3 regions of the Niastella sp. genome follow, and region 2 is predicted to be linked to each of the others. Evidence: riboswitches for the same ligand, from Rfam matches in the RefSeq annotation. Region 2 holds a riboswitch; each other region holds the start of a gene.

The links. A riboswitch is a leader RNA that binds a small molecule or an ion and turns the genes downstream of it on or off. The one in region 2 is predicted to bind cobalamin.
Region 1: it holds a riboswitch for cobalamin, as region 2 does, so the genes downstream of both, ACJ751_RS25710 (DUF6580 family putative transport protein) here and ACJ751_RS28660 (TonB-dependent receptor plug domain-containing protein) in region 2, are expected to answer to the same signal.
Region 3: it holds a riboswitch for cobalamin, as region 2 does, so the genes downstream of both, metE (5-methyltetrahydropteroyltriglutamate--homocysteine S-methyltransferase) here and ACJ751_RS28660 (TonB-dependent receptor plug domain-containing protein) in region 2, are expected to answer to the same signal.

The regions. Positions count from the first base shown of each region.
Region 1 is NZ_JBJMLX010000488.1:23,234-25,438, reverse strand. Features, by position in the region: gene ACJ751_RS25715 (ABC transporter substrate-binding protein) at 1-418, opposite strand, end outside; gene ACJ751_RS25710 (DUF6580 family putative transport protein) at 545-1,114, opposite strand; cobalamin riboswitch at 1,243-1,514, opposite strand; gene ACJ751_RS25705 (TonB-dependent receptor) at 1,610-2,205, opposite strand, start outside.
Region 2 is NZ_JBJMLX010000550.1:11,010-13,214, forward strand. Features, by position in the region: gene ACJ751_RS28655 (purple acid phosphatase family protein) at 1-530, shown strand, start outside; cobalamin riboswitch at 674-889, shown strand; gene ACJ751_RS28660 (TonB-dependent receptor plug domain-containing protein) at 994-2,205, shown strand, end outside.
Region 3 is NZ_JBJMLX010000573.1:14,079-16,283, reverse strand. Features, by position in the region: gene ACJ751_RS29760 (ribonucleoside-diphosphate reductase subunit alpha) at 1-415, shown strand, start outside; cobalamin riboswitch at 727-941, shown strand; gene metE (5-methyltetrahydropteroyltriglutamate--homocysteine S-methyltransferase) at 1,101-2,205, shown strand, end outside.

The sequences.
Region 1 (2,205 bases), on a different contig from region 2:
CGCTGCCCATGGCGGTTGCAATGGTAATAGCGGTATTAAAGACATCGTGCAGGGTGTTGGGCGTAAGCGGTATCAGCTGGGGTTGTTTTTCCAGTTTGGCTACTGCGGCTGCGGTGCAGGCAGTATCGATCTGGCATACTTCACAAACATCCTGCGTGAAAATAACGTCGGGCGAAATGGCCTTCAGCACTTCTTCATCTACATAATACAGGCTTTTGCCTTGTGCTTTGGAAGCCGAAAATATCTTATCTATCTCCGTGCTGCTGTAGTTATTGCCTTCCAGTACACAGCGTACTACTTTTTGTTTTTCTGCCAATGCCTCGTGCGGGCACTCAAACGTAATGCCTTGTAACAGGTGTTGCAAACCCATATCATAGATCATTTTTGTAGCAGCTGGGAGAAAGGAAGACGCAATCATAGTAATGAAGAATTAGAAATAAAGAATAAGAAATGAGAAAGTGGAAGGACAGTTACAGGTTTCAAGTTACAGGTTACAAGGCCTTTTATATATACCCTGAAACCTGTAACCTGTAACCTGAAACAATTAATGCGCTGTCTGTAAAGAGGTATATCGTCTCTGCAACCATTCAAACATTCCAAACAAAATGGCACTATAGATTGCTGTTCCGCTCAGGAATCGCCATTCGTATGGGATGGCAGTGATCAGGCGTTGTGTATACACTGTCAAAGAGAATTTATTATCAATCAGGCAGCCGCCAATATCACTTACCAGCCAGTGGATGAGGGTGGACACAATAACAGCTATCACAACATTTTTGATAGTAATATCACGAATGATCAGTTTGCCGGCAATGGTCATCAGGGCAAAGGCGCCATAAGTCCAGAACCAACCGGTGTACAATAAACCATCGCGGAATGGAGCGTAAATGGTGAACGACAATACCAGGTCACTAACAAACAATGTCAGCAAAGGAAAAGCAAACGGTTTTACATTACCAGTAAAATAAGCACCGCCAAATAAAGCCATAGCGCCAATGGGTGTGAACACGGTGAGCGGGCCCCAACCGGTAAAGGCCAATAAACGCAAAGCTGCTGTTACCAATATAAAGAGCAGCAATACGGCATTCCGTGGATTGATCTTCAAAACTGACATAGTGTGTTGTTTTTGTATAATTATATTTTAAAGTTCAGGATGAACTTACGGGAAGAAGCCCAAAAGGAAATGAAATGGTCTTATGCAGTAAAGACTGATTTCATCCCGGCCTTTCACCCGAAAGCTCGTTGATGCAATTTGCAACTGGCAGGTCTTCTGGCTTGTTCTATGCTGAGCGCCTTCCCGTTGTTTTTCTTTATACAACAGTGGCATGGGAACTCAATGATCGAAAATCAACAGGTAGCAAATAGTCGGTATGCAAAAATTGCATGAGCCATTGACGATTCACGATTGCCGATTCACGAAGAACATACAGCTACGGGGATAGCACCGGATTTGCACCGGTTTCCCTTTTCATCCTCCCAACATGTCGGGAGAAACCAATTACGCAACAAAAATAGGGGGTGTTGCCCTATCATCAATATATTTTTTTAATACATTGATAAAAAGCAACACCCCAGGTAGTAATTTGTCAATCAGGGCATTAAAGGGCCATTAAAACCTGTACTGGAATAAAACGCCGCTAAAATAGTTACGTCCCGGCGCGGCATTGTAATACCGGCCACCGGTGGCATTAATGTCATTCCCCAGGCTATAGGTCACATCAAACAGGTTGTCAACACCCCCAAACACCTCCATCATAACTGATTTACTCAATGATGTGCGCCACCCGGTACGGCCACCAGCCAGGTTATAGGAACTGGCCATATCGGTATTGGCATCATTTAATGCCAGGGCATCGTTGTAAAACCAGGTAAGGTTAATATACCAGCCGGGGCGGGTAGTAACATCCAAACCGGCAGCCAGCATATGTTTTGGTACACCAGGCAGTTTGTTGCCTGAATAATCGGTGGTAACCACTTTAAAATCCTGGTAGCGGAAATTATTATAAGTATGGCTGACCCAAATGCGGGCGTTGTTTACAAACCGGTTCTTATGCGGTAAAAGCTGATAGCTGAGCTGTGACTCAATGCCCCTTTGTTTGGTACTTCCGGCATTGGTAAAATAGTCAGCCCCGCTGGCGTCACGACGTTGCACAATCGCATTGCGCAGCTCATAATAAAATGCATTCACTTCCACATACAGGCGTT
Region 2 (2,205 bases):
CAAGATTGATGAACGGACATTATGGAATGGAAGCCACCTTCAATGCCACCCAACATAACCTGAGCGCTTCCTCCGCTTTATATGACGGCAGTGCAAATTCCTGTCCGTATATAAAAGATTCGGCAAACAGAGGAACGGTGTATGTGGTTACAGGTTCAGCCGGCGCCATGGGCACCAGGCAGGCTGCTTATCCGCACAATGCCATGTACTATTCCTACAATGAACTTGGCGGCGCTTCCATGCTCGAGGTAAATGAAAACCGGTTGGAGTTGAAATGGATCTGCTCCGACGGAAAGATCAGGGACCATTTTGTAATGATGAAAGATGTAAACAGGAACGAAGTCATTACTGTTAATAAAGGAGCGACCGCCACCCTGAAAGCCTCCTTTATCGGTACTTACAAATGGAACAAAAGCAAAGAAACCACCAGGTCAATTACCGTGAAACCAACTGCCGCAAAAACAGTGTATGAAGTGATTGATCCCTACACCTGTTTGAAGGACAGGTTTGAGGTAAGGGTTTCAAAGTAAGTAACCAGTTGATAGGGTTGACAGCGTTGACCTTTATCAACTCTATCAACCTCATACTTTATTCACCCAAACCTTCTACTTACCTGTTAACTTGTCAACCTGTTAACTTGTCAACTTCCTAGCCACATTTTCTAAATTTACCCTACATTTGCGCCTGTTATGGTTCTTTCCCGACTACGTTGGGATGGATTAAAAGGGAACCCGGTGTAATTCCGGGGCTGTCCCGCAGCTGTAAGTTTCGTGAATGGTACTATCAATCACAACTGTTCAATCTGCAAACCACTTCCCGATACGTCGGGAGGGAAGGTGTTGAACAAATGAAACGAGCCAGAAGACCTGCCATAGCAAGCTTATTTATCGGCTTTCGTGGAAGAAGCTGGTAAAAACAATTAAAGGCCTGCCTTCGCGCCTCCTCACTTATTGTTTTTACTGTTTGTTCCCTGTTGCGCCCAAAAACAATTGATTGAAGACTGCTTTTATTACATATGCTTTTATTGCGGCCGGGCTGCTGTTGCCTGCTGTGCTTTTTGCCCAACAAAAAGACACTGTAAAGGTCCTGGAAAAAGTGACGGTGGGTTCTCAGAAAAAGAAACAAACCTTCACGGCCATTACGCCGGCGCAATCATTAAACCGGCAAACCCTGCAACAGCTCAATGCGCCATCCGTGGGCGATGCGGCCCGCTTCTTTTCCGGTGTACTGGTAAAAGATTATGGAGGCGCTGGCGGATTAAAGACCGTTTCGGTAAGAAGCCTTGGCGCACAAAATACCGGCGTCAATTACGATGGTATACCCGTGTCTGATGCGCAGGCGGGGCAAATAGATCTAAGTAAGTACTCAGTGACCTTTGTACAAAGCATCGATCTGCAACAGGCGAATGCACAAACTATGTTACAGCCCGCACGGGCTTATGGATCAGCAGCCATGCTCTCTATTAATACATTGTCCTTTTCAACCGAAGCCCTGCAACGCAATCATTGGCAGGCAGGGATGAAAGCGGGCTCCTTTGGTTTATGGCAACCCTCGGCAGGTATGAACCGGGTATTGCCCAAACAAATGGCCATTGGCGTAAATGCAGAAGGCATTTTCTCAAAAGGAAATTATCCTTATCACATCGATAATGGCAGTTCTTCTCTGAACACCAAACGCGAGAATGCGGAACTGCGATCATTTCAGGGAGAAGTAAACCTGTTTAAACAGTTTGCCGACAGCGCTACCTGGCAGGTGAAGCTGTCGGGGTATACTAGCAGCAGGGGATTGCCGGGGGTAGTGATCTTTTATAATGAACGGTCGGTGCAACACTTGTGGAATAATGATTATTATATACAAAGCCGGTACCGGAAATCTTTCAATAATAATAGCACGGGCTTGCTTGTATCGGCAAAAGCCAGCCGGAGTTATACCAAATACATTGATCCCGATTATTTGAACAATGCAGGCGGCCTGGATAATCGTTACACGCAATATGAATACTATTTCAGTGCAGCCCTTAGTCAGCTTATACAGGAGCATCTGACTGTATCAGCGGCTTCAGATGCCGCGTACTCGAAGCTCAATTCCAATATGCCTGATTTTGTGTATCCCGCCCGTAAAAGCTTTTGGAATGGCCTTGCCATCAATTACGTTCGCCCGCTTTGGCAGTTGAATGGTGCTGCATTGCTTACTACTATCAATGAC
Region 3 (2,205 bases), on a different contig from region 2:
CATGAAGAATAAGATCATTGTTGCTAACGGTTCTATCCAAAGTATCAATGAAATACCTGCCGAGATCAAAGCGTTGTACAAAACCGTATGGGAAATAAAACAACGTCATTTGATTGACATGGCGGCCGATCGCGGCGCATTCATTTGCCAGTCGCAATCGCTGAACCTGTTTGTTGATAATCCAACTGTGGCCAAACTTACCTCCATGCACTTCTATTCATGGAAAGTGGGTTTGAAAACAGGGATGTATTATCTGCGTACACAGGCAGCTTCCCAGGCGGTGCAGTTCACCGTTGAAAAACAAGGCAGCCGTCAAATGGAGCCTGTAGTACCTAAATCAGGTGAAAGCAACGATGAGATAATAGAAGGCCAGGTGTGCACTATGGAAGAAGGTTGCGTTACCTGCAGCTCATAGTCTTCACAGCTCGAATATATACCAAGTATTGAACACAGAGAGCCTCCATAAGGGGGCTCTTTTTTTATGTGTTGGTTGTTTGAAAGTTATGTAGCCCCAGGGTTTTCTTAAGGTCCTCTTAGGGTCTTCTTAAGCTCATCTTAGGGTTTAAACCCTAAGATGACCTAAGGATAACCTTAGGATAACCCTAAGATGACCCTGGGATGAAACATGGGTAAGACATCCTTAAAACGACTTAGCCAATTGGGTCAGCCTCCAGCTGACGGATTGGTTACCTGTTTATTTCCTTATATTTGCACTTCAGTTCTTTACTTTAACACTTGTTTTTAGGTTTCTCTTCTGACCTGAACGGGAGAAAATTAAAAAGGAACCGTGTGAGAATCACGGGCTGTCGCGCAACTGTATGTTGTAGTGGGGTATAGCCTCACAGCGCTGCATAATAAGCCACTGTATCAACCTCAATGGTATGGGAAGGCATGTAGCAAAACAACGAGCCAGGATACTTGCCTGAAAATTGAGACCAATGCTTTCGCGGTTAAAAAGCAGCAGTCAGGAACAGTTGATCACCTCACTTTGCACCTCACATTGTAACTGTTTCTCTCTAACACTTTATCACGAAAGCATACACATTAAACGTAAAGACATTAATACTATTCATTAATGTTTCTCAAAATGTTTTATGCGTATGCTAACACACAATCTTGGGTTCCCCCGTATTGGGGCGCAACGCCAGTTAAAAAAAGCCAGTGAACAATACTGGGCAGGTAACATTACCAGGTCTGAATTATTTCTTACCGCTAAAAAGATCAGGGAAGAAAACTGGTTATTGCAAAAGCAGGCCGGTATCGACATGATACCCTGTAACGATTTCAGCTTTTACGACCAGGTGCTGGATATGTCGTTGCTGCTGGGCGCTGTTCCGCCCCGTTATACGCCTGTGGCAACCGATATCAAAGAAAATACAGAGATTGATCTGTATTTCGCCATGGCCCGCGGTTATCAGCAACAGGGCCTCGATATCACCGCCATGGAAATGACGAAATGGTTCGATACCAACTACCATTACATTGTGCCTGAATTTACAGCCGGCCAGCAGTTCCGCATACTGAGTGATAAGCTGTTCCATGAATTCAACGAATGCCAGCGCGTAACCGGTACTACGCCTAAACCAGTTTTGATTGGGCCTGTTTCATATTTATTGTTAGGGAAAGAAAAAGACAACCAGCCCTTTGACCGGATTGACCTGTTAAAGCAGTTGTTACCTGTATACATTGAGGTGTTGAAGAAACTGGAAGAGAACGGCGCCATCTGGGTGCAGATAGATGAACCCTTCCTGGCAACAGATCTTACCGATAAACAAAAGCAGGCATTTGAGTATGCATATAAAGAGATACGCAAACAATGCGGCGACCTGAAAATATTGCTGGCAACTTACTTTGAAGGCTTACAGGAGAACACAAACCTGGCCGTGAACCTGCCGGTATGCGCCCTGCATATTGACCTGGTACGGGCGCCACAACAGGTGGATGAAATAGTAAAAGCGCTGCCACCCAAACTGTCATTATCGTTAGGAGTGGTAGATGGCCGTAACATCTGGAAGAACGATTACAGCAAATCACTGGCCCTGATAGAGAAAGCAAAAGCAGTCATCGGAGAGGATCGCCTTATGCTGGCGCCTTCCTGTTCCCTGTTGCATTCGCCTGTTGACCTGGAAGGTGAGACTGCGTTAGATGCCGACATTAAAGACTGGATGGCTTTTGCCAAACAAAAGCTGGATGAGATCAATGATC